3 regions of the Streptomyces sp. NPDC051105 genome follow, and region 1 is predicted to be linked to each of the others. Evidence: riboswitches for the same ligand, from Rfam matches in the RefSeq annotation. Region 1 holds a riboswitch; each other region holds the start of a gene.
What was found. A riboswitch is a leader RNA that binds a small molecule or an ion and turns the genes downstream of it on or off. The one in region 1 is predicted to bind thiamine pyrophosphate.
Positions count from the first base shown of each region.

Region 2: linked by a shared signal. The riboswitch ahead of AB0N16_RS35130 (thiamine ABC transporter substrate-binding protein) and the one ahead of thiC (phosphomethylpyrimidine synthase ThiC) in region 1 are both predicted to bind thiamine pyrophosphate.
Region 3: linked by a shared signal. The riboswitch ahead of thiO (glycine oxidase ThiO) and the one ahead of thiC (phosphomethylpyrimidine synthase ThiC) in region 1 are both predicted to bind thiamine pyrophosphate.

Region 1 covers NZ_JBFBBR010000006.1:186,788-193,972, forward strand. The annotation lists gene AB0N16_RS17200 (metallophosphoesterase) at 1-761, shown strand, start outside; gene AB0N16_RS17205 (hypothetical protein) at 942-1,811, shown strand; partial or broken gene AB0N16_RS17210 (LysR family transcriptional regulator) at 1,901-2,008, opposite strand; gene thiC (phosphomethylpyrimidine synthase ThiC) at 2,260-4,080, opposite strand; TPP riboswitch at 4,073-4,250, opposite strand; gene AB0N16_RS17220 (YibE/F family protein) at 4,322-5,842, shown strand; gene AB0N16_RS17225 (SsgA family sporulation/cell division regulator) at 5,993-6,430, opposite strand; gene AB0N16_RS17230 (IclR family transcriptional regulator C-terminal domain-containing protein) at 6,534-7,185, opposite strand, start outside.
Region 2 covers NZ_JBFBBR010000019.1:13,573-20,757, reverse strand. The annotation lists gene AB0N16_RS35150 (phosphatidate cytidylyltransferase) at 1-192, shown strand, start outside; gene AB0N16_RS35145 (cytochrome P450) at 346-1,587, shown strand; gene AB0N16_RS35140 (hypothetical protein) at 1,779-1,952, opposite strand; gene rlmN (23S rRNA (adenine(2503)-C(2))-methyltransferase RlmN) at 2,340-3,446, shown strand; TPP riboswitch at 3,471-3,578, shown strand; gene AB0N16_RS35130 (thiamine ABC transporter substrate-binding protein) at 3,659-4,726, shown strand; gene AB0N16_RS35125 (iron ABC transporter permease) at 4,807-6,405, shown strand; gene AB0N16_RS35120 (ABC transporter ATP-binding protein) at 6,405-7,185, shown strand, end outside.
Region 3 covers NZ_JBFBBR010000008.1:8,394-15,578, reverse strand. The annotation lists gene thiE (thiamine phosphate synthase) at 1-244, opposite strand, end outside; gene AB0N16_RS20545 (Rv2175c family DNA-binding protein) at 279-644, opposite strand; gene AB0N16_RS20540 (FAD-dependent oxidoreductase) at 892-2,130, opposite strand; TPP riboswitch at 2,260-2,371, shown strand; gene thiO (glycine oxidase ThiO) at 2,369-3,538, shown strand; gene thiS (sulfur carrier protein ThiS) at 3,535-3,735, shown strand; gene AB0N16_RS20525 (thiazole synthase) at 3,739-4,533, shown strand; gene pknB (Stk1 family PASTA domain-containing Ser/Thr kinase) at 4,654-6,615, shown strand; gene AB0N16_RS20515 (deoxyribonuclease IV) at 6,650-7,185, shown strand, end outside.

The DNA.
Region 1 (7,185 bases):
CGCTGCGGGAGCAGGGGCTGATCGACGCGGACGGGCACTGGTGCGCGGGCACGGCCCGGCTGTGGTTCCTCGGCGACTTCACCGATCGGGGACCGGACGGGATCGGAGTCATCGACCTGGTGATGCGGCTGTCCGCCGAGGCGGCCGCGGCCGGCGGCTACTGCAAGGCTCTCATGGGCAACCACGAGCTGCTGTTGCTCGGTGCCAAGCGGTTCGGCGACACCCCCGTCAACTCCGGCGCGGGTACCGCCACCTTCCAGGCGGCCTGGCTGCTCAACGGCGGCCAGAAGACCGACATGGACCGGCTCCAGGACCACCACCTCCAGTGGATGGCCCGCCTGGACGCGGTCGAGGAGGTCGACGGCTATCTGCTCGTCCACTCCGACACCACCGCCTACCTCGACTACGGCGACTCGATCGAGGCGGTCAACGACACGATCCGCGAGACCATCACGCGAAACGACGCGGACGAGGTCTGGGATCTCTTCCGTAAGTTCACCAAGCGGTTCTCCTTCCGGGACGAGGGAGGTGCAGACGCCGTCCGTTCCCTTCTCGATACGTACGGCGGTACCCGCATCGTTCACGGGCACAGCCCGATTCCCTATCTGCTGGGCGACGTCGGCTCCGAGGACGGCGAAGAGAACACCGGCCCCGTCGTGGAAGGACCGCACGTCTACGCGGACGGGCTCGCCATCGCCATGGACGGCGGAGTGACCATGGCCGGAAAGCTGCTGGTCAGGCAACTTCCGCTGGACGTCTGAGCGTTCGGCACGCTGTTCTGTACCCCGATGTCACACGCGGGCCACCCCCAATTTCCGGCAACCCCCTGTCACCGCGTGCCTTAACGGCTCTACCATCGGTTTATCCGTAGCAGGCTCCCCTCCGTTTCTGCCCGACGGCTCGCTGGCGTGCGAGCCCCAAGCCCTACGGAGCATCGGGGGATGCACATGAACAGCGTTCCGCAGCACCTGCACAGCGAGGACCGCCAGGAATACGAGCGGATCCTCGATGAGGCGCTGCGCTCCGCCCCTTACCGTCCCGAACTGGCCGGTTCCGGCCAGCATTTGAACTCCGAACAGCTGCGCACCATGGCGCTCAACGCCACCGCACTGATAGCGGCGGCCGCGGCGACCGAGTACCAGCACTATGTGAAGGTCCGCGAGGAACTGCGCAATCCGGCGCGGTCCACCCCGGCCACCGTCCATGAGGCCGACTCCGCGGAGTCGGCCACGGGCGGTGCGATGGGGCTCGCCACCACCCTCGGCGAGGCCGCCGAGACCACCGGCGCCGGCGGCTTCGCGCTCGCCCTGGTCCTGGCGCCCGTGCTCGCCGGTACCGCCGCCGCGATCTTCCTGCTCGTCGGCTACGCCCTGAAGATGCTGGACCCGGCTCCGGCGTTCGCCCAGACCATGCTCACCGCGGGCTGGGTCTTCGGCGTCGTGACCGCGGCCGCCATCCTCATGGCCGGCACCGGGCTGCTGCTCACCGCACTGCGCAACAGTCCCTCGCTGGAGGCCGGAGCCTACGGTGAACCCGGTGGGGAGGTGGCCAAGGCCAGGGACGCCTGGCGGGACGCCCTGCTGGAGCGCGGCATCCTCCCCTTCCTGCGGGAAGCTCTGGCCACCGAACCCGGCACGGCCGGACTGCGCCCTACGACGCCGTCGGCCCCGGGGGGCCGGATGCCGCGTCTCGGCTACGACCGTCCCGGTTTCAGCACCGACGACGGCACCGCACCCACCGCCCGGCCGAGCTTCACGAGCCCGGACTACACCAGCCCGGACTTCGGAGGCCCGGAACACCAGCCGGAATAACCCGGCTTGCGCCCCCGCCCGGGGGCGCAAGCCGGACACCCGGTCACGAGACACGGACGCGAAGCCGACCGGCAGAGCGCTCGCGGAGTCATCTGGCGCACCCGCCCGGTCGTGATCCCCAACACCTCGGCGGTCCGCCCGAAGTGCAGTTCCTCGGCAAGCGTCAGGAAGATCTCGGTCTCCAGTCGCTCCAGCATGAGCCCACCTCGGCGCTTAATCCGGCTCAACGGTCGTATGCCGATCACGCCTTGATGGCTCGCCCCCCGGCCGATCATGGAAGGCACCCCCATCCAGTCACTCATGAGACCGGATCCGCAGGTCTACCTCCGCGACCCGGACGGCAACGCGGTGGAGCTGCGCTGGTACCCGCAGGACGCCGAAGGGTGACCGAGCCGACGGCGTCGGTCCAGGGTGTCCGACAACCCGGACCGGCACCTCGGCCAGGAACTCACTCCGCCAGCGGCAGATACACCCGGTTTCCGCTGGCCGCGAACTCCTTCGACTTCTGGAGCATCCCCTCCGCAACCTCCTCGGGAGACACCCCCTCAGCCGCCCCAGCACCGAACCGCTCCGTGATGCTGTGGCTGATCTTCATCGAGCAGAACTTCGGCCCGCACATGGAGCAGAAATGGGCCGTCTTCGCCGGCTCCGCCGGAAGCGTCTCGTCGTGGAACTCGCGGGCCGTGTCCGGATCCAGGGCGAGATTGAACTGGTCCTCCCACCGGAACTCGAAGCGGGCGTCGGACAGCGCGTCGTCCCACTCCTGCGCACCCGGGTGGCCCTTGGCGAGGTCGGCCGCGTGGGCGGCGATCTTGTAGGTGATCACGCCGGTCTTGACGTCGTCGCGGTTGGGCAGGCCGAGGTGCTCCTTGGGCGTGACGTAGCAGAGCATCGCCGTGCCCCACCAGGCGATCATCGCGGCACCGATACCGGAGGTGATGTGGTCGTACGCCGGCGCGACGTCCGTGGTCAGCGGGCCGAGCGTATAGAACGGAGCTTCATCGCAGATCTCCTGCTGAAGGTCGATGTTCTCCTTGATCTTGTGCATCGGGACATGGCCCGGGCCCTCGATCATCGTCTGTACATGGAAACGCTTCGCGATCCGGTTGAGTTCCCCGAGCGTGCGCAACTCCGCGAACTGAGCCTCGTCGTTGGCGTCCGCGATGGAGCCCGGGCGCAGGCCGTCACCCAGCGAGTAGGTGACGTCGTAAGCGGCGAGAATCTCGCAGAGTTCCTCGAAGTTCTCGTACAGAAACGATTCCTTGTGGTGCGCGAGGCACCAGGCCGCCATGATCGACCCGCCGCGCGAAACGATGCCGGTCTTGCGGTGGGCGGTGAGCGGCACATACGGCAGGCGCACTCCCGCGTGGACGGTCATGTAGTCCACGCCCTGCTCGGCCTGTTCGACGACTGTGTCCCTGTAGATCTCCCAGGTCAGCTCCTCGGCCCGGCCGTCGACCTTCTCCAGGGCCTGGTAGAGCGGAACCGTGCCGATGGGGACGGGGGAGTTGCGCAGCACCCACTCGCGCGTGGTGTGGATGTTGCGTCCGGTGGAGAGGTCCATGACCGTGTCGGCGCCCCAGCGGGTTGCCCAGGTCATCTTCTCCACCTCCTCCTCGATGGAGGAAGTCACCGCGGAGTTGCCGATGTTGGCGTTGACCTTCACCAGGAACCGCTTGCCGATGATCATCGGCTCGATCTCCGGGTGGTTGACATTGGCCGGCAGCACGGCCCGTCCCGCCGCGATCTCCTCACGGACGACTTCGGGGGAGACGTTCTCCCGGATGGCGACGTACTCCATCTCCGGGGTGACCTCACCCCGGCGGGCGTACGCGAGCTGTGTGACCGCCTCGCCGTCCCGGCTGCGGCGCGGCTGGCGCGGGCGGCCCGGGAAGACCGCGTCCAGGTTGCGCAGCCCGCCACGCGGCGAGGTGTGCTTGATCCCGTCGTCCTCGGGACGGACGGGGCGGCCCGCGTACTCGGCGGTGTCGCCGCGGGCGATGATCCAGTTCTCCCGCAGCGGCGGCAGGCCCCTGCGGACGTCGGTCTCGACGAGCGGATCGGTGTACGGGCCGGAGGTGTCGTAGAGCGTGACCGACTGCCCGTTGGTGAGATGCACCTGACGGACCGGCACCCGAAGGTCGGGGCGCGAACCCTCGACATACCCCTTGTGCCAGCCGATGGACTTCCCTGCTCCTTGGGGGGTTTCGCCCGCAATGGGCTGTTCGTCCTGGCTGAAGGCAGGCGTGCGTACGTCCTTGTTGGCCATGAGACCTACTCCCTACGCCGGCATTACCCGGTAACAGGTTCGGCGGTCGACGCAGCGGCTTCCGTCAGGCGGCGTTTCATGTGAAACATCACTCGTTCCACGTGGAACATCGCGAATACGGAGGTCAGCGCCCTCTCAGCCCGGTGCTCCGAGCTCCCGCGTGTGCAAAGGTGCCTCCACGCTAGCGTCAATTCGGGCGCGGTGAACAGAGGGCCCCTGCCGTTCTTGCGATGATCGGGCGGTGACCACGACACAGCAGCACCCCTATCCGCCCCCCGACCCAAGGCGCGGCAACGGCGCCGCACAGGGCGGCGGAACCGGCCACGGGGGCCATGGTGCCGGTGACGGACACGACCACGGGCAGGGCCACCAGTACGACCAGGGGCACGCCCACAGTCACGACGACGGCCATACTCTCGGCCACCCGCCCGGCCAGGGATCCGGCCAGGGCGGCTCCGGGTCAGGCGGCGGGCACGGTCACTCGCACAGCCACGGCCCCGCCGCGCCGGTCTCCAAGCATCTGCGCAAGGTCATCGCGGCGATCCTCATCCCCTTCACCGCCGCGGTCGTCGTCGGCCTCGTGGTGCTCTGGCCCGGTGGCGCCCCGTCGCACGAGCGCACCGGCGTCGGCTTCGACCGGCAGACGCAGGCGGCCACGGTCACCAAGGTCGTCTCGGTCAGCTGCAAGTCGGTCAACGCTTCCGGGGACAGCTCGACCGGCGACACCTCCACCTCGGAGGGCAGCTCCGCGAAGCAGGAGGAGGACGGCACCTGCAAGAAGGCCACGGTCCGGGTCGACACCGGCAAGGACAAGGGCCGCACGTTCACCGAGATCGTGCAGCCCGATCAGTCACGTCAGCTGGACGAGGGCGAGAAGGTCGTGGTCGCGTACGAGCCCTCGGCGCCCAAGGACCTGCAGTACTCGGTCACCGACGTGAACCGGAAGTTCCCGATGGCCCTGCTGGCCGGGATCTTCGCACTCGCCGTCGTCGTGGTGGGCCGGCTGCGTGGTGTGATGGCGCTGGTCGCGCTGGCCGTCAGCTTCCTGGTGCTGACCCTGTTCATCCTGCCCGCGATCCTGCAGGGCTCGAATCCGCTGCTGGTGGCGGTGGTCGGGTCCAGCGCCATCATGCTGATCGCCCTGTACATGTGCCACGGCCTGTCGGCCCGGACCTCGGTGGCGGTGCTCGGCACGCTGGTCTCGCTGTGCCTGATCGGCGTCCTCGGCTCGGAGTTCATCGACTGGGCCGCGCTCACCGGCAACACCGACGACAACACCGGGCTGATCCACGGCCTGTACCCGTCGATCGACATGAGTGGTCTGCTGCTGGCCGGCGTCATCATCGGTTCGCTGGGTGTCCTGGACGATGTGACGGTGACCCAGACATCGGCCGTCTGGGAGCTGCACGAGGCCAACCCGACGATGGGCTGGCGCGGGCTGTACCGGGCGGGCATCCGCATCGGCCGGGACCACATCGCCTCCGTCGTCAACACTCTCGTCCTGGCCTACGCGGGCGCCGCGCTGCCGCTGCTGCTGCTCTTCTCGATCGCACAGAGCAGCGTGGCGACGGTCGCCAACAGTGAGCTGGTCGCCGAGGAGATCGTGCGCACGCTGGTCGGCTCGATCGGCCTGGTCGCCTCGGTGCCGGTCACCACGCTGCTCGCGGCGCTGGTGGTCTCGGCCGACCGGCAGAGCAAGGAAGCCGTCGCGGCCGTGGAGGCCCCGGCACGTGGCGGGCGAGGGCGTCGCCGGAAGCGGTGACCGTGCGGCGAGGGGGCGGTGGGCGGCGCAAGAGGAGGGTCCGCACGAGGAGAAGCGCGCCGGCAGCCGCCCACGGACGCGCAGAAGCGTTCCTGCGCGTCCTCACGCGGTTCGGTGGAGCGTCTCGCGTCCCGTGCCGTATCGCTCGCTTCAGCCCGCGCTCTGTTCCTCGGCCAGGATGCGGTCCAGTGCCTCGTCCAGATGGGCGTCGAAGTCGGCGAGCGTACCTTCCTGGCCCAGCGGCACCAACTTGTCGGTACGGTCGAGAAAGGCCACCAGCGGTGGTGCCGAAGACCGGAACACCGCCTGGTCGCCGCCGACCTGAAGCCTGATCAGGATCTCGCCCAGCACCTCGGAATCGGCGGGTGCGATATGCACATCGCCCTCCCCGCACGGCCGGCCCACCCCGTCGATCAGCAACTCACGGCCGAAGGCCCAGGTCACCGGCGCATCCCCGGGCAGATGGAAGGTGAGCCGCACGGCATACGGATCACAGGTCTCGTAGCGCAACTCCACGGGGATGCGGAAGGAGAGCTCCTCCGAGACGAGAAAGCTCATCATGACTTCTGCTTGTACGGACTCGCGCATCGCCTACCCCGTCATATGACACCGACTGGCCGGGATTTATCTATCCCTTTGATGGTGGTCAAATCTTGCTGAACGTACACAGCAGATCACAAGGAGTGAGTTTTCAGATACTGATAGCGATCGCCAGAGAACCCAGATGCCGTCCCACCTCCGTCTGCAACTGCCGTGCGGCGGGCAGCAGCCGGTCTGCCTGGTGAAGAGGGAGGGAGATGGCCACCGTGGCCGCCGTGGTGCCGACAGTGATGGGGATCGCCGCGCACACCGTGCCCAGTGCGTACTCCTGGCGCTCCACCAGCGGCGCCATCCGCCGCGTCCGCTCCAGCCGCCGTAGCAGCGCGTGATCGTCACGGACCGTGTAAGGGGTGAGGGGCTGCAGGGGATAGCGGTCGAGATGGTCACGGCGGGTGTTCTCGTCCAGCTGGAAGAGCAGACACTGGCCGACGGCATGGGCGTGCCCGGTCTCGCGGAAGTCGGCCCACTCCTCGACCGCCGGGTTGCTCGGGGAGTCGGAGACGCACACGACCTCGATCTCGCCGTCCCGGTACATCGCGTAGTAGACCGGCGCGCCGATCGAATCCCGCCAGTGGGCGAGGGTGTCGACTACCGTGCTGCGACGTTTCTGCTGCGCTCCGCTGCTGCTCAGCCGCTCCGCCGCTTCACCGAGGAAGAACAGGCCCTTGTCGCGGCGCAGATAGCCCTCGTGGACGAGGGTGCGCAGCAGGTGGTAGGCGGTGGGCAGCGCGAGGCCGGTCTCG
Region 2 (7,185 bases), on a different contig from region 1:
CTGGGCCTCGCGGTCGCGGCCAGCGCCACCCTCGGCGACCTCGGCGAGTCCATGATCAAGCGGGACCTGGGCATCAAGGACATGGGCACACTGCTCCCGGGCCATGGCGGCATCATGGACCGGCTGGACTCGCTGCTGCCGACGGCTCCGGTGGTGTGGTTGCTGATGGTGCTCTTCGTCGGCAGTGGCTGACCCACACCTGTCGTAGTCGAGCCCCCGTCCTTCGCAGGGCGGGGGCTCGACGGCTGTCGGCCCCGGATGACGCAGCAGAAATCGCATGGTCAGTCCGGTGGGAGGCACACTCCCTGTGAGGACGCTGTGTCTCCGACGCGCAGGAGTGTGCCCATGCCCCTCGACCCGGCCCCGGCCTCCACGCCGCCCCAGACCCCGCCTCCTCCGGTGCGGTTCTGGCCCGTCGACGACCTGCCCGCCCTCGACCCCGACCCGTTCCTCGACGAGATGCTGCGCAACGAACCGGTCACCCGGATCAAACTCGCGCACGGCGAGGGGTACGCCTGGCTGATCACCCGGTACGAGGACTGTCGCTTCGTCACCTCCGACCCCCGCTTCTCCCGCGAACAGGTCGTCGGCCGCGACGTCACCAGCATGCGCCCGGAGCCCGTGGCCTCGCAGACGGCAGGCCTGCAGTACATCGACCCGCCCCGGCACAACCGGCTGCGCCGGGTCGTCGCCCGTGCCTTCACCGGGCGGGCCATGCAGCGACTGCGGCCGAAGGCCGAGCGTAGGGCCGCCGAACTGCTCGACGTGATGGCGGCCGCCGGACCGCCGGCCGACCTCATGGAGCATCTGCACGGCCCCTTCCCGATCGCCGTCATCCGTGACTTCCTCGGCGTCGACGAGAAGGACTGGCACCGCTGGGCGGCGACCGGTGAGGCCCTGCTGTCCGCCGGCGCCGACGCCGAGGAGCGCGCCAAGGAGGCTGCCCGGACCACCCGGGCCCGGATCGCCGAACTGCTCCAGCACCGCCGCGAGGAGCCCCGCGAGGACCTCGCGGGAGTGCTGGCGCTGGCCACCGAGTCCGGCGAGATCACCGGCGACGAGGCGATCTCGCTGGCCACCGCCATCCAGGTCAGCGGCGGTCACGCGGTCCGCAACAACAGCGGCTCGATGATGTACGCACTGCTCACCCACCCCCGTCATCTGGAGCGGCTGCGCCGCGAGCCGGAACTGCTCCCCAAGGCCGTGGACGAACTCTTCCGCTTCGTCCCGCACCGCAACGGCGTCGGCATCCCGCGGGTCGCCATCGAGGACGTCGAGGTCGGCGGCCAGTTGATCCGGGCCGGTGAGGTCATCTACAACGCGTATGTCGCCGCCAACCGCGACCCCGAGGTCTTCCCCGACCCCGACGACCTGAATTTCGACCGCACCGACGGCCCCCACCTGGCCTTCGGGCACGGGCCCCACCACTGCATGGCCGCCATCATGGCCCGTATGGAGGCCGAGATCATGATCGGCTCGGTCCTCACCCGCTTCCCCGGCATCCACCTGGCCGTGCCTGCCGAGGAGGTCGAGTTCCAGCGCCAGGGCCTGATCCGCGGCCCGCGCACCCTGCCCGTGACGTGGTGACCGGCGGGCACCGCCCTGCTACCGGTCCGGCCGCTCTTCGAACCCAGGGCCGCGGTAAAGGCACGCTTGCGGTAATGAGGACGCTCACGGCGTACGCGATCTCCCGCTGGGGTCATCTGCGGCGCGGTCGGCGACGGCCGTCCGGAGCGACGGTCGCAGGTCACCCGATGGGTATCTGACGGGTAGCGCGGTCAGCGCTTGAAGGAGCCCCTGGCCTGTTCTTTCGCGCCCCGCAACTTGCCCCGTGTCTCGAGAGCGGCACCCTTTGCCGCGAGGGTCTCTTTGTGCACCGCGTGGGCCGCCTTCCGCACGGTCTTTCCGACGATCTGTTCGGCCTTTGCCTTGGCCCGTTCTCCGGCGCTCATCTCGGCACCTCCGTGGGGTCTCACTGACCGTGTGCCCCTCCGGACAAAGGGGAAAAGCCCCGGTGGGATGTGCTGGTGACGGACGGCCGGGGTCCCACGGACCCGGCGGGGAGACGCCCGTCGATTCGGATCCCAGATCCGCTTCCGCCCGAATGATCGCCTCGACGCCTTCGTCGCGGCGGCACGTATCGCCACGGACGGTCCACTCCGCGTAAGTGGACCGCAACGACGACCGTGGCAGCTCGGCCGGGACGCGCAGCCCCCTCGGCCGGGCCGACTCCGGGCCGTCCGAAGCCGCTCAGTCACGACTGGTAGCGCCTACCGACGACAGCCCTCGCGAGCCGTGGCCCCAGGTCACCCAATTGGATCTGCGACACTGGTACAGCCATGCCTAAGCCCGGAGAACTTACCTTTGTCGCGCCGCGCGGAGCCAAGAAGCCGCCGCGGCATCTTGCCGACCTCACGCCTGCCGAGCGCAAGGACGCGGTGGCCGAGATCGGTGAGAAGCCGTTCCGTGCCAACCAGCTCGCGCAGCACTACTTCGCGCGGTACGCGCACGAGCCCGAGCAGTGGACGGACATCCCGGCCGGCTCCCGGGACCGGCTGCGGGACGCGCTGTTCCCCGAGCTGATGACCGTCGTCCGGCATCTGTCGACCGACGAGGGGACGACGCGCAAGACGCTGTGGCGGTTGTTCGACGGCACGCTCGTCGAGTCCGTGCTGATGCGCTACCCGGACCGGGTGACCATGTGCATCAGCTCGCAGGCGGGGTGCGGGATGAACTGCCCGTTCTGCGCGACCGGGCAGGCGGGCCTCGACCGGAATCTGTCCACCGCGGAGATCGTCCACCAGATCGTGGACGGGATGCGGGCGCTGCGGGACGGGGAGGTGCCCGGTGGTCCGGCGCGGCTCTCCAACATCGTGTTCATGGGGATGGGCGAGCCGCTCGCCAACTACAAGCGGGTCGTCACCGCCATCCGGGCGCTGACCGACCCGGCTCCGGACGGGCTGGGTCTCTCGCAGCGCGGGATCACCGTGTCGACGGTCGGGCTCGTGCCGGCCATCCACCGGTTCGCCGACGAGGGACTCAAGTGCCGGCTCGCGATCTCCCTGCACGCTCCCGACGACGAGCTGCGCGACACCCTCGTCCCCGTGAACACGCGGTGGAAGGTACGCGAGGTGCTCGACGCCGGGTTCGAGTACGTCGAGAAGAGCGGGCGGCGGCTGTCGATCGAGTACGCCCTCATCCGCGACATCAACGACCAGGCGTGGCGCGGGGACCGGCTGGGCCGCCTGCTCAAGGGCAAGCCCGTCCACGTCAACCTCATCCCGCTGAACCCGACGCCGGGCTCGAAGTGGACCGCCTCCCGGCCCGAGGACGAGAAGGCGTTCGTCGAGGCGATCGCCGCGCACGGTGTACCCGTCACCGTCCGGGACACCCGTGGTCAGGAGATCGACGGAGCCTGCGGTCAGCTCGCGGCCACCGAGCGGTAATCTGAGGGCCGTAGGTACATCTTCATATTCCGACAGGGGAGCGCCACAGCGCTGAGAGTGCGGCAACCGGGCCGCAGACCCTCTGAACCTCGCCCAGGTCATTCTGGGTAGGAAGTTCGGTCATCACTCAAGCTGTTGCGCCCTGCCCAGAAGATCAGATCCTCTGGGCGGGGCCGCGTCTCTTCCTGGTCCACCCCAGGAGGAAAACACCAGTGCACACCAAGACCTTCTTGGCCGCGGCCGTGGGACTCGGCCTCGTCACGCTGTCCGCGTGTTCGTCGTCGGGTACCGAGACCGACTCCAAGACCGTCACCCTGGTCAGCCACGACTCATGGGCCGTCTCCAAGAGCGTGCTCCAGGACTTCGAGAAGCAGTCCGGCTACAAGGTGAACGTCCTCGAGGACGGCGACGCCGGCCAGGCCGTCAACAAGGCGATCCTGACCAAGGACAACCCGCAGGGCGACGTCTTCTTCGGCGTCGACAACACCCTGCTCTCCCGCGCCCTCGACAACGGTCTCTTCCAGCCGTACCAGGCAAAGGGCCTCGACCAGGTCGGCACGGACTACCAACTCGACGCGGGCAAGCACCGGGTCACCCCCATCGACTACGGCGACATCTGCGTCAACTACGACAAGGCCTACTTCAGCGCGCACAAGCTGACCCCGCCCACGTCCTACGCCGACCTCGTCAAGCCGCAGTACAAGAACCTCCTCGTCACCGAGAACGCGGCCACGTCCTCGCCGGGGCTCGGCTTCCTGCTCGGGTCCGCCGCGGAGTATGGGGATGAGGGATGGCAGGGCTACTGGAAGAAGCTCAAGGACAACGGCGTCAAGGTCGTCGACGGCTGGGAGCAGGCCTACAACGAGGAGTTCTCCGGTTCGGCGGGCGGCAAGAAGGCGAAGGGCGACCGGCCGCTCGTCGTGTCGTACGCGTCCTCCCCGCCCGCCGAGGTCATCTACGCCGACCCGAAACCCAGCACCGCTCCCACCGGCGTCGCGACCGGCACCTGCTTCCGTCAGATCGAGTTCGCCGGGCTGCTGAGCAATGCCAAGAACACCAAGGGCGGCAAGGCGTTCGTCGATTTCCTGGTCTCCAAGGAGTTCCAGGAGGACATGCCGTTGAACATGTTCGTGTACCCGGTGGTCAAGGGGGCCGCTGTGCCCGCCGAGTTCACCAAGTACGGTCCCGCCGCGAAGGACCCCGAGACCATGGCGCCCGACAAGATCGCCGCCAACCGTGACCAGTGGGTCAAGACGTGGACGTCACTCGTACTCAAGTAGCGCGTACTCAAGCAGATCGTGCTCAAGCGGCTCGTGCTCAAGCAGCCGGCAGGCGCGGGAGGGCGGCACGGCTCGGGCTGATGCTCGTGCCCGTCGCGTTCTTCGCGGTCTTCTTCGCGTGGCCGGTCGCGGCGATCGTCACGCGCGGGCTGAAGGTCGACGGGGTGTGGCGGTTCGGGCGGATCGCCGAGGTCGTCGGGGAGTCCGACATCCGGCACGTCATGTGGTTCACCACCTGGCAGGCGCTCGCCTCCACCGCGCTCACCCTGCTGGTGGCGCTGCCGGCCGCCTATGTCTTCGCCCGCCTGGACTTCCCGGGCAAGCAGGTGCTGCGGGCCGTGGTCACGGTGCCCTTCGTGCTGCCGACGGTGGTGGTCGGTACGGCGTTCCTGGCCCTGGTCGGCCGCGGCGGACTGCTGGACGAACTGTGGGGCGTACGACTGGACACCACCGTCTGGGCCATCCTGCTCGCGCACGTCTTCTTCAACTACGCGGTCGTCGTACGGACCGTGGGCGGACTGTGGGCCCAACTGGACCCTCGGCAGGAGGAGGCCGCGCGGATGCTCGGCGACTCGCCGCTGGGCGCCTGGCGGAAGGTCACCCTGCCCGCGCTGGCGCCCGCCGTGGCCGCCGCCGCGCTGATGGTCTTCCTGTTCACCTTCACCTCCTTCGGGGTGGTCCAGATCCTCGGCGGGCCGACCTTCTCCACCCTCGAAGTGGAGATCTACCGGCAGACCTCCGAGATCTTCGACCTCTCCACGGCAGCCGTCCTCACGATCGTGCAGTTCGTCGCGGTCGGTGCGATCCTCGCCGTGCACGCGTGGACGGTACGGCGGCGGGAGAGCGCGCTGCGGCTGGTGGACCCGTCGGTGACGGCACGCCGGCCGCGCGGGGCGGGGCAGTGGGCACTGCTCGGCGGGGTCCTCGCCACCGTCGCCGTACTCCTCGTGCTGCCGCTGGCCGTGCTGGTACGGCGGTCGCTCGACGGGGGGTTCGGCTACTACCGGGCGCTGGGCGCCGCCGACGGGGGCACCTTCCTGGTCGCGCCCGTCCAGTCGGTGGTCAATTCACTCGAATACGCCGTCGCGGCCACCGCCATCGCCGTGGTGATCGGCGGCCTCGCAGCCGCCGCGCTGGCCCGGCGGGACGCGGGGCGGCTGGTACGGGGCTTCGACGCGCTGCTGATGCTGCCGCTCGGGGTGTCCGCGGTGACCGTCGGCTTCGGGTTCCTGATCGCCCTCGACAAGCCGCCGCTGGACCTCAGGCAGTCCTGGATCCTGGTGCCGCTCGCACAGGCACTGGTCGGGGTGCCGTTCGTCGTACGGACCATGCTGCCCGTGCTGCGTGCCGTGGACGAACGGCTGCGGGAGGCGGCGGCCGTACTCGGGGCCTCACCGTGGCGGGTGTGGCGGGAGGTCGATCTGCCGATGGTGCGGCGGGCGTTGCTGGTCGCGGCCGGGTTCGCCTTCGCGGTGTCGCTGGGGGAGTTCGGGGCGACGGTGTTCATCGCGCGGCCGGACAACCCGACGCTGCCGGTGGCCGTGGCGCGGTTGCTGTCCCGCCCCGGTGATCTCAACTACGGCCAGGCGATGGCCCTTTCCACGATTCTGATGGTGGTGTGCGCGGTGGCGCTGCTGGTGCTGGAGCGGCTGCGGACCGACCGAACGGGGGAGTTCTGATGCCGCTTCTCGAACTGGAGCAGGCCACCGTGCGGTTCGGCGGGCGGCCCGTGCTCGACGCCGTGGACCTCCAGGTCGCCGAGCACGAGGTGGTGTGTGTGCTCGGGCCCAGCGGGAGCGGCAAGTCGACGCTGCTGCGGGTGGTGGCGGGTCTGCGACCGCCGGACGAGGGGCGGGTGCTGCTCGACGGACAGGATCAGACGCGGGTACCGGCCCATCGGCGGGGGGTCGGGCTGATGTTCCAGGACCATCAGCTGTTCCCGCAGCGGGACGTGGGCGGGAACGTGGCCTTCGGGCTCCGGATGCGTGGCGCCGGCAAGGAGCAACAGGCCGAGCGGGTCGGCGAGTTGCTGGAACTGGTCGGGCTGCCGGGGGCCGCTCGGCGGGCGGTGGCCGGGCTCTCCGGCGGTGAGCAGCAGCGGGTGGCGCTCGCGCGGGCGCTGGCGCCCCGGCCCCGGCTGCTGATGCTCGACGAACCGCTGGGACAGCTCGACCGCTCGCTGCGGGAGCGGCTGGTGGTCGAACTGCGGGAGCTGTTCGGCCGGTTGGGCACGACCGTGCTCGCGGTCACCCACGACCAGGGCGAGGCCTTCGCGCTGGCCGACCGGGTGGTGGTGATGCGGGACGGCCGGATCGCCCAGTCCGGCACGCCCCTCGATGTCTGGCAGCGGCCGGCCGACGAGTTCGTGGCGCGCTTCCTCGGCTTCGGCAACGTGGTCCCGGCGACCGTCGAGGGCTCGGTCGCGGTCACGCCCTGGGGGAAGCTGCCGCTGCCCGGGA
Region 3 (7,185 bases), on a different contig from region 1:
GGGCCACGTCCGCGCGGTCGTTGACCGCGAGCAGCTTGCCGTGCCGGGCGCAGGCCTCGGCGAACACGGCGAGGTGCTCCAGCTCCTCGCCGGCCTCCATGCCCTTGTCGCGCAGTTGCACGATGTCGACACCGCCCGCCAGGACCGCGTCCAGGAACCCGGCGAGGTCGCCCCGCTCCTTGCGGGCGTCCGTGCAGAGGTACAGACGGGCGTCGGCCAGCCGGGCCCGGGCGGTGTCGGTCATCGGTGTGTCCCCCGTTGTGTCGGTACTGGCTGCCTCAGACGGCGAGCGCCTGGGCTCGGCGCTTCACCTCCGTACCGCGATTCTCGCTCAGGGCCTGCGCGGGGGTGCCGGGCAGGCTGGCGTCGGGCGTGAACAGCCACTCCAGCATCTCTTCGTCCGTGAAGCCGTCGTCCCGCAGGAGCGTCAAGGTTCCGGACAGGCCCTTGACGACCTTGTCCCCGTCGATGAAGGCGGCGGGGACGTGCAGCGCGCGGTTCTCACCGCGGCGGACGGCGATGAGCTGGCCCTCCTTGACCAGCTGCCGCACGCGCGTCACCTCGACGTCCAGCATCTCTGCGATGTCGGGGACGGTGAGCCAGGCGGGGACGAGAGCATCGATCTTTGCGTCAATCTCGGTCACGGAACAAGGGTAGGCGTTCCGCCGGGTGGGGCGCGATGGGTGGCGCGGGTACGTGTCGGCGGCCGGGTGCGGGAGAGCGGGGAGGCTGGTCGCGGCCACACGGCGGAGCCGCATATGCCCGCGCGGCGGAGCCGCATATGCCCGCGCGGCGGAGGCCCGTATGCCCGCGCGGCGGAGCCGCATATGTCCGCGCGGCGGAGCCGCATATGTCCGCGCGGCGGAGCCGCATATGTCACAGCCCGCGCCCCTAGCGGGACCCCGCGGTCGCGTTCTTCAGCGGGCGGGACGGATCCGCCAGTGCCTCCGCCTCCATTCGGGTGTTCGCCTCGATCAGGCGGCGGCCCTGGGCCAGGTCTCGTGGGCGGCCCACCGCGAGCAGGGCGACCAGGCGGTCCTCGCGGAGCCAGCAGACACTCCAGGCCGGGCCCGTCGGTTCGCCGCGCCAGATCATCCGGTCGGCGACGGCGTGGTGGCCGGCGTACTGCACGAAGCGGCCGAACTGCTCCGACCAGAAGTACGGCACGGGGTCGTAGACCGCGTCGGACTCGCCGAGGATGTTGGCTGCCACCGTACGCGGGCCCTGGAGGGCGTTGTCCCAGTGGTGGACCAGGAGGCGCTCGCCGTAGCGGCCGGACGGGAAGGAGGCGCAGTCGCCGACCGCGTAGACGTCCGGGACGCCGGTGCGGAGCCGGTCGTCGGCGAGCACCTCCCCGTGCGCGCCCAGGTCGATGCCGGAGCCGGCCAGCCAGGCGGTGGCGGGGCGGGCGCCGATGCCGACCACGACCGCGCCGGCGGGCACCCGCGAGCCGTCGTCGAGCACCACCGCGCCGGGTTCGACACCCGCCACGCGCGCGTGCGTGCGCAGTTCGGCGCCGCTGTCGGTGTACCAGGCGGTCATCGGCGCGGCCACCTCCGCCGGGAGCGCTCCCGCGAGCGGGCGGTCGGCGGCCTCCACGACCGTGACCGCGCAGCCGGCCTCCCGGGCCGCGGTGGTGAACTCGGCGCCGATCCAGCCCGCGCCGACCACCACGATGTCGTGCTGCCGGGCGAGCACGGGCCGAAGCCGCTCGGCGTCGTCCAGGGTGCGCAGCAGATGGACGCCGGGCACGCCCTCGGTGCCGGGCAGCGCGATCGGCTCGGCTCCGGTGGCGAGCACCAGGACGTCGTACGGCACCGGCCCGGCCTCGGTGTCCAGCTCACGGTCGGCGGGGCGGACGCCGAGGGCCTCGCGGCCCAGCGCCAGCTCGATGCCGAGCGTCTCGAAGTCGACCTCGAAGGCGGAGCCCTCCGCCTTGCCGAGCAGCACCGCCTTGGAGAGCGGCGGCCGGTCGTACGGCTGATGCGGCTCGGCGCCGATCAGGGTAAGGGTCCCCGTGAACCCCTGCTCACGCAGGGCCACGGCGGTCTGCACCCCGGCCATGCCCGCGCCCACGACGACCACGCGTCGCGTCTGTGACGTGCTCGGTCGCTGCGTCTGCTCGCTCACCTGATCACCATAGACAAGAACGATAGACAACTGACAAAGAGTCAGTCAGGGGGCGTGCTGGGTGACCTGTTCCACACCGCCGGCGCAGGCCGTCTTACCCGGGCGGAGCCTCGCGGTCTAGGGTGGCCGGTAAGCACACGCGGGAGCCCGGACGCACCGGGCTGAGAGGGAGGCTGGCGGCCTCCGACCGTACGAACCTGATCCGGGTCATGCCGGCGAAGGGAGGGGCTGGACGCCCATGTCCGCACATACGTCCGACGTCCTCGTCATCGGGGGCGGAATCATCGGCCTGGTGACGGCCTGGCGGTCCGCGCAGCGCGGGCTCGCCACCGCCGTGGTCGACCCCGCGCCCGGCGGCGGGGCCGCGCAGGTCGCGGCGGGGATGCTGGCCGCGGTCACCGAACTGCACTACGGCGAGCAGACCCTGCTGGGGCTCAACCTGGCCTCCGCCCGCCGCTATCCCGACTTCGCCGCCGAGCTCACCGAGCTGACCGGCCACGACCTGGGCTACCGGCGCTGCGGCACGCTCGCGGTCGCGCTGGACGCCGACGACCGCGCGCATCTGCGCGAGCTGCACGTCCTCCAGCGGCGGTCGGGGCTGGACTCCGAGTGGCTGTCCGGGCGGGACTGCCGGCGCCTGGAGCCGATGCTCGCGCCGGGTGTGCGTGGCGGACTGCGGGTCGACGGCGACCACCAGATCGACCCGCGCCGGCTGGCGGCCGCCCTGGTGGCCGCGTGCGAGCGGGCCGGGGTGGTCTTCCACCGCGACTGGGCCGAGCGCCTGGAGGTGGTACGGGAGCGGGCCACCGGTGCCGTCACGCGCGCGGGTGCGGCGTTGGGTGCCGGACAGGTGGTGCTCGCCGGCGGAAGCCTGAGCGGACGGCTCGCGGGCGTGCCCGACGACGTGCTGCCGCCGGTGCGGCCGGTGAAGGGGCAGGTGCTGCGGCTGACCGTGCCCGCGCGGTACGCGCCGTTCCTCAGCCGGACCGTACGGGCCGTGGTGCGCGGCGGCCATCTCTACCTGGTGCCCCGGGAGAACGGCGAGCTGGTCGTCGGGGCTACGAGCGAGGAGCTGGGCTGGGACACCACGGTCACGGCGGGGGGTGTGTACGAGCTGCTGCGCGACGCGCACGAGCTGGTGCCCGGCATCACCGAGCTGCCGCTGACCGAGACCCGGGCCGGGCTGCGCCCCGGCTCCCCCGACAACGCGCCGCTGCTCGGGCCGACCCGCCTCGACGGGCTGCTGCTGGCCACCGGCCACCACCGCAACGGGGTGCTGCTCACGCCGGTCACGGGAGACGTGATGGCGGAGCTGCTGACCGGCGGTGAGCTGCCGGAAGAGGCCCGTCCGTTCACGCCGAAGCGTTTCGGCCCCGTCCCCGGCGTACTTCTGGAGCAGACCGCATGAACATCTCCGTCAACGGGGAGCGCCGGGAGATCACCCCGGGCACCGCTCTCGACACGCTCGTGAAGTCGATCACGGCGGCGCCGTCCGGGGTGGCCGCGGCGGTCAACGAGACCGTCGTACCGCGCGGGGAGTGGCCGGGTACGGCTCTCACCGAGGGTGACCGCGTGGAAGTCCTGACCGCCGTACAGGGAGGCTGAGCCATGGCCGACGACGCGCTGGTGCTCGGGGGTACGGCCTTCTCGTCCCGGCTGATCATGGGGACCGGGGGTGCGCCCAGCCTCGAGGTGCTGGAGCGGGCGCTGGTGGCGTCCGGGACCGAGCTGACCACGGTCGCGATGCGGCGGGTGGATCCGGGGGTACGGGGCTCCGTGCTGTCGGTCCTCGAACGGCTGGGGATCCGGGTGCTGCCGAACACGGCGGGGTGCTTCACCGCCGGGGAGGCGGTGCTGACGGCCCGGCTGGCCCGGGAGGCGCTGGGCACCTCGATGGTCAAGCTGGAGGTCATCGCCGACGAGCGGACCTTGCTCCCCGACCCGATCGAGCTCCTTGACGCGGCGGAGACGCTGGTCGACGACGGGTTCACGGTGCTGCCGTACACCAACGACGATCCTGTGCTGGCCCGGAAGCTGGAGGACGTGGGGTGCGCGGCGGTGATGCCGCTCGGGTCGCCCATCGGATCCGGGCTCGGGATCCGCAACCCGCACAACTTCCGGCTGATCGTCGAGCACGCGCGCGTGCCGGTGATCCTGGACGCGGGGGCCGGTACGGCGTCCGATGTGGCGCTGGCGATGGAGCTGGGGTGCGCGGGGGTGATGCTGGCGTCCGCCGTGACACGAGCGCAGGATCCCGAGCGGATGGCGTCCGCCATGCGGGCCGGCGTGGAGGCGGGACGGCTGGCCCGGCTGGCCGGCCGGATCCCCTTCCGCCACTTCGCCGAGCCGTCGTCCCCCACGGAGGGCCTGGCCGCCCTGGATCCCGAACGCCCCGCCTTCTGACCGCCGGCCCGGTCGTTCGGGGCGCGCGCAGCAGCGCGCCGCGTCACAGGTGCGCTGCAAGTCGGCGGTGAAATCTGTCTCACCTGTGGGGGTTTCAGCCGGGGCTCGTACACTCTCGGGGTGGATACGACGCTTCAGGACCCCCTCGTCGGGCAGGTGCTCGACGGCCGTTATCGCGTCGACGCGCGGATCGCCGTCGGCGGGATGGCCACGGTCTACCGGGCCCTGGACGTCCGGCTGGACCGGGTGCTCGCGCTGAAAGTGATGCATCCGGCACTCGCCGCCGACGGGTCCTTCGTCGAGAGATTCATCCGGGAGGCCAAGTCGGTCGCCCGGCTGGCCCACCCGAATGTCGTCCAGGTCTTCGACCAGGGGACCGACGGGCCCTACGTGTATCTCGCGATGGAGTACGTCGCCGGGTGCACCCTCCGTGACGTGCTGCGCGAGCGCGGCGCGCTGCAGCCGCGGGCCGCGCTGGACATCCTGGAGCCGGTGCTGGCCGCGCTGGGCGCCGCGCACCGCGCCGGGTTCGTGCACCGGGACATGAAGCCCGAGAACGTGTTGATAGGGGACGACGGGCGGGTCAAGGTCGCCGACTTCGGGCTCGTACGGTCCGTGGGCAGCGTCACCAACACGACCGGCGCCGTCCTGGGGACCGTGGCGTACCTCGCGCCCGAGCAGGTCGAGAGCGGGGCCGCCGATCCCCGCGTCGACGTGTACGCGTGCGGTGTCGTGCTCTACGAGATGCTCACCGGGGAGAAGCCGCACGACTCGGACTCGCCCGCGGTGATCCTCTACAAGCATCTCCACGAGGACGTGCCGCCGCCGTCCGCCGTCGTGCCCGGGCTGGCCTACGAGCTGGACGAGCTGGTCGCCCACGGCACCGCCCGCGATCCCGAGGCGCGGCCCTACGACGCGGTCGCGCTGCTGGCCCTGGTGCGGGAGGCGCGGGCCGCCCTCCGGGACGAGCAGCTGGACGCCGTACCGCCGCAGGCACTCTCCGAGGCGCACGACATAGCCGAGGACCGGACCAGCGTCCTTCCGCGGTCGCTGACCTCCCCCACGCTCGGCTTCGCTCGCGCGGGGGAACCCCCGGCCCGGCCGCTGCCCGTCAACGAGCCGGACGACAGGGTCGAGATGACCAGCCGGTTCGAGGCGCCGCCGGTGCCGGAGCGGCGGCACGGGACCCGCCGCCGGTCCCGGCGCGGGCTGGTCACGCTCGTCGTCGCCGTACTGGTCCTCTTCGGCGCCGGCACCGGCATCTGGTACATCAACTCCGGCCAGTTCACCGAGGTCCCGCCGCTGCTGTCGAAGACCGAGGCACAGGCCACCGCACGGCTGAAGGAGGCCGGGCTCGACATCAAGAAGGTCGAGCACGCCTACAGCGACACGGTCAAGCGGGGCACGGTGATCAGCACCGATCCGGCGGCCGGCAAGCGCATCCGCAGCAACGACTCGGTGACGCTGACCATCTCGGACGGCCCGGAGACGGTGAACGTGCCGGACGTGCAGGGGCGGACGCAGGCGAGGGCCAGGGCGCTGCTGAAGGCAGCCGGGCTCGAACCGGGCATGGTGACACGGGAGTTCAGCGACAACGTGCCCAAGGGGTCGGTCATCTCCACCGATCCGGGCGCCGGGAGCGAGCGGCACGCGGGGACGGCGATCGCGCTCGTCGTCAGCAAGGGTTCGCCGGTGGACGTCCCGGATGTCACCGGTGACGACCTGGACGACGCCCGGCAGGAGCTTCAGGAGGCAGGGCTGAAGGTGACCGTGTCGGCCACCGAGGTCACCTCCGAGTACGACCAGGGGCAGGTCGCCCGGCAGACCCCGGTGGGCGACGCCCGGGTCGCCGAGGGCGACACGGTGACGCTGACGCTGTCCAAGGGCCCGGAGATGGTCGAGGTGCCGAGCGTGGTCGGGGCCACGGTCGACGACGCGACCAAGCTCCTGGAGCAGTCCGGCTTCCAGGTCAAGGAGGACCGCGGGCTGCTCGGGCTGTTCGGCAACACCGTGAAGAAGCAGTCGGTGGACGCCGGGGGGCAGGCGCCCAAGGGGTCGACGATCACGATCACCATCCGGTGAGGGGGGCCGGTCCGTGGCGTGACACCCTTGACGGGTGAAGAGTCACCCGTCCCGTCCCTCCGGCGCCCCGCGGTCCGGTCCCTCCCGCAACCCGGTCGGCGGTCATGTCCCGGTGGCCGGCGGCCTGCACTCGGTGGGGCTGTCGTACGCCCGTGAGCTGAAGGCCGAGACCGTGCAGGTCTTCGTCGCCAACCCGCGCGGCTGGGCCACGCCGGCGGGCAGCCCGCAGCAGGACGAGGCGTTCCGCGCGGCCTGTGCGGAGGGGTCGGTCCCGGCGTACGTGCACGCCCCGTACCTGATCAACTTCGGCTCGCACACCGAGGCGACCGTGGAGAGGTCGGTGGAGTCGCTACGGCACTCGCTGCGGCGCGGCCGGGAGATCGGGGCGCTCGGGGTGGTCGTGCACACCGGGAGCGCGACCGGCGGGCGGGCCCGGGACGTGGCGCTGAAGCAGGTCCGGACCCATCTGCTGCCGCTCCTCGACGAGCTGACCCACGACGACGACCCGTTCCTGCTTCTGGAGTCCACCGCCGGGCAGGGCGCCTCGCTCTGCTCGCGGACCTGGGATTT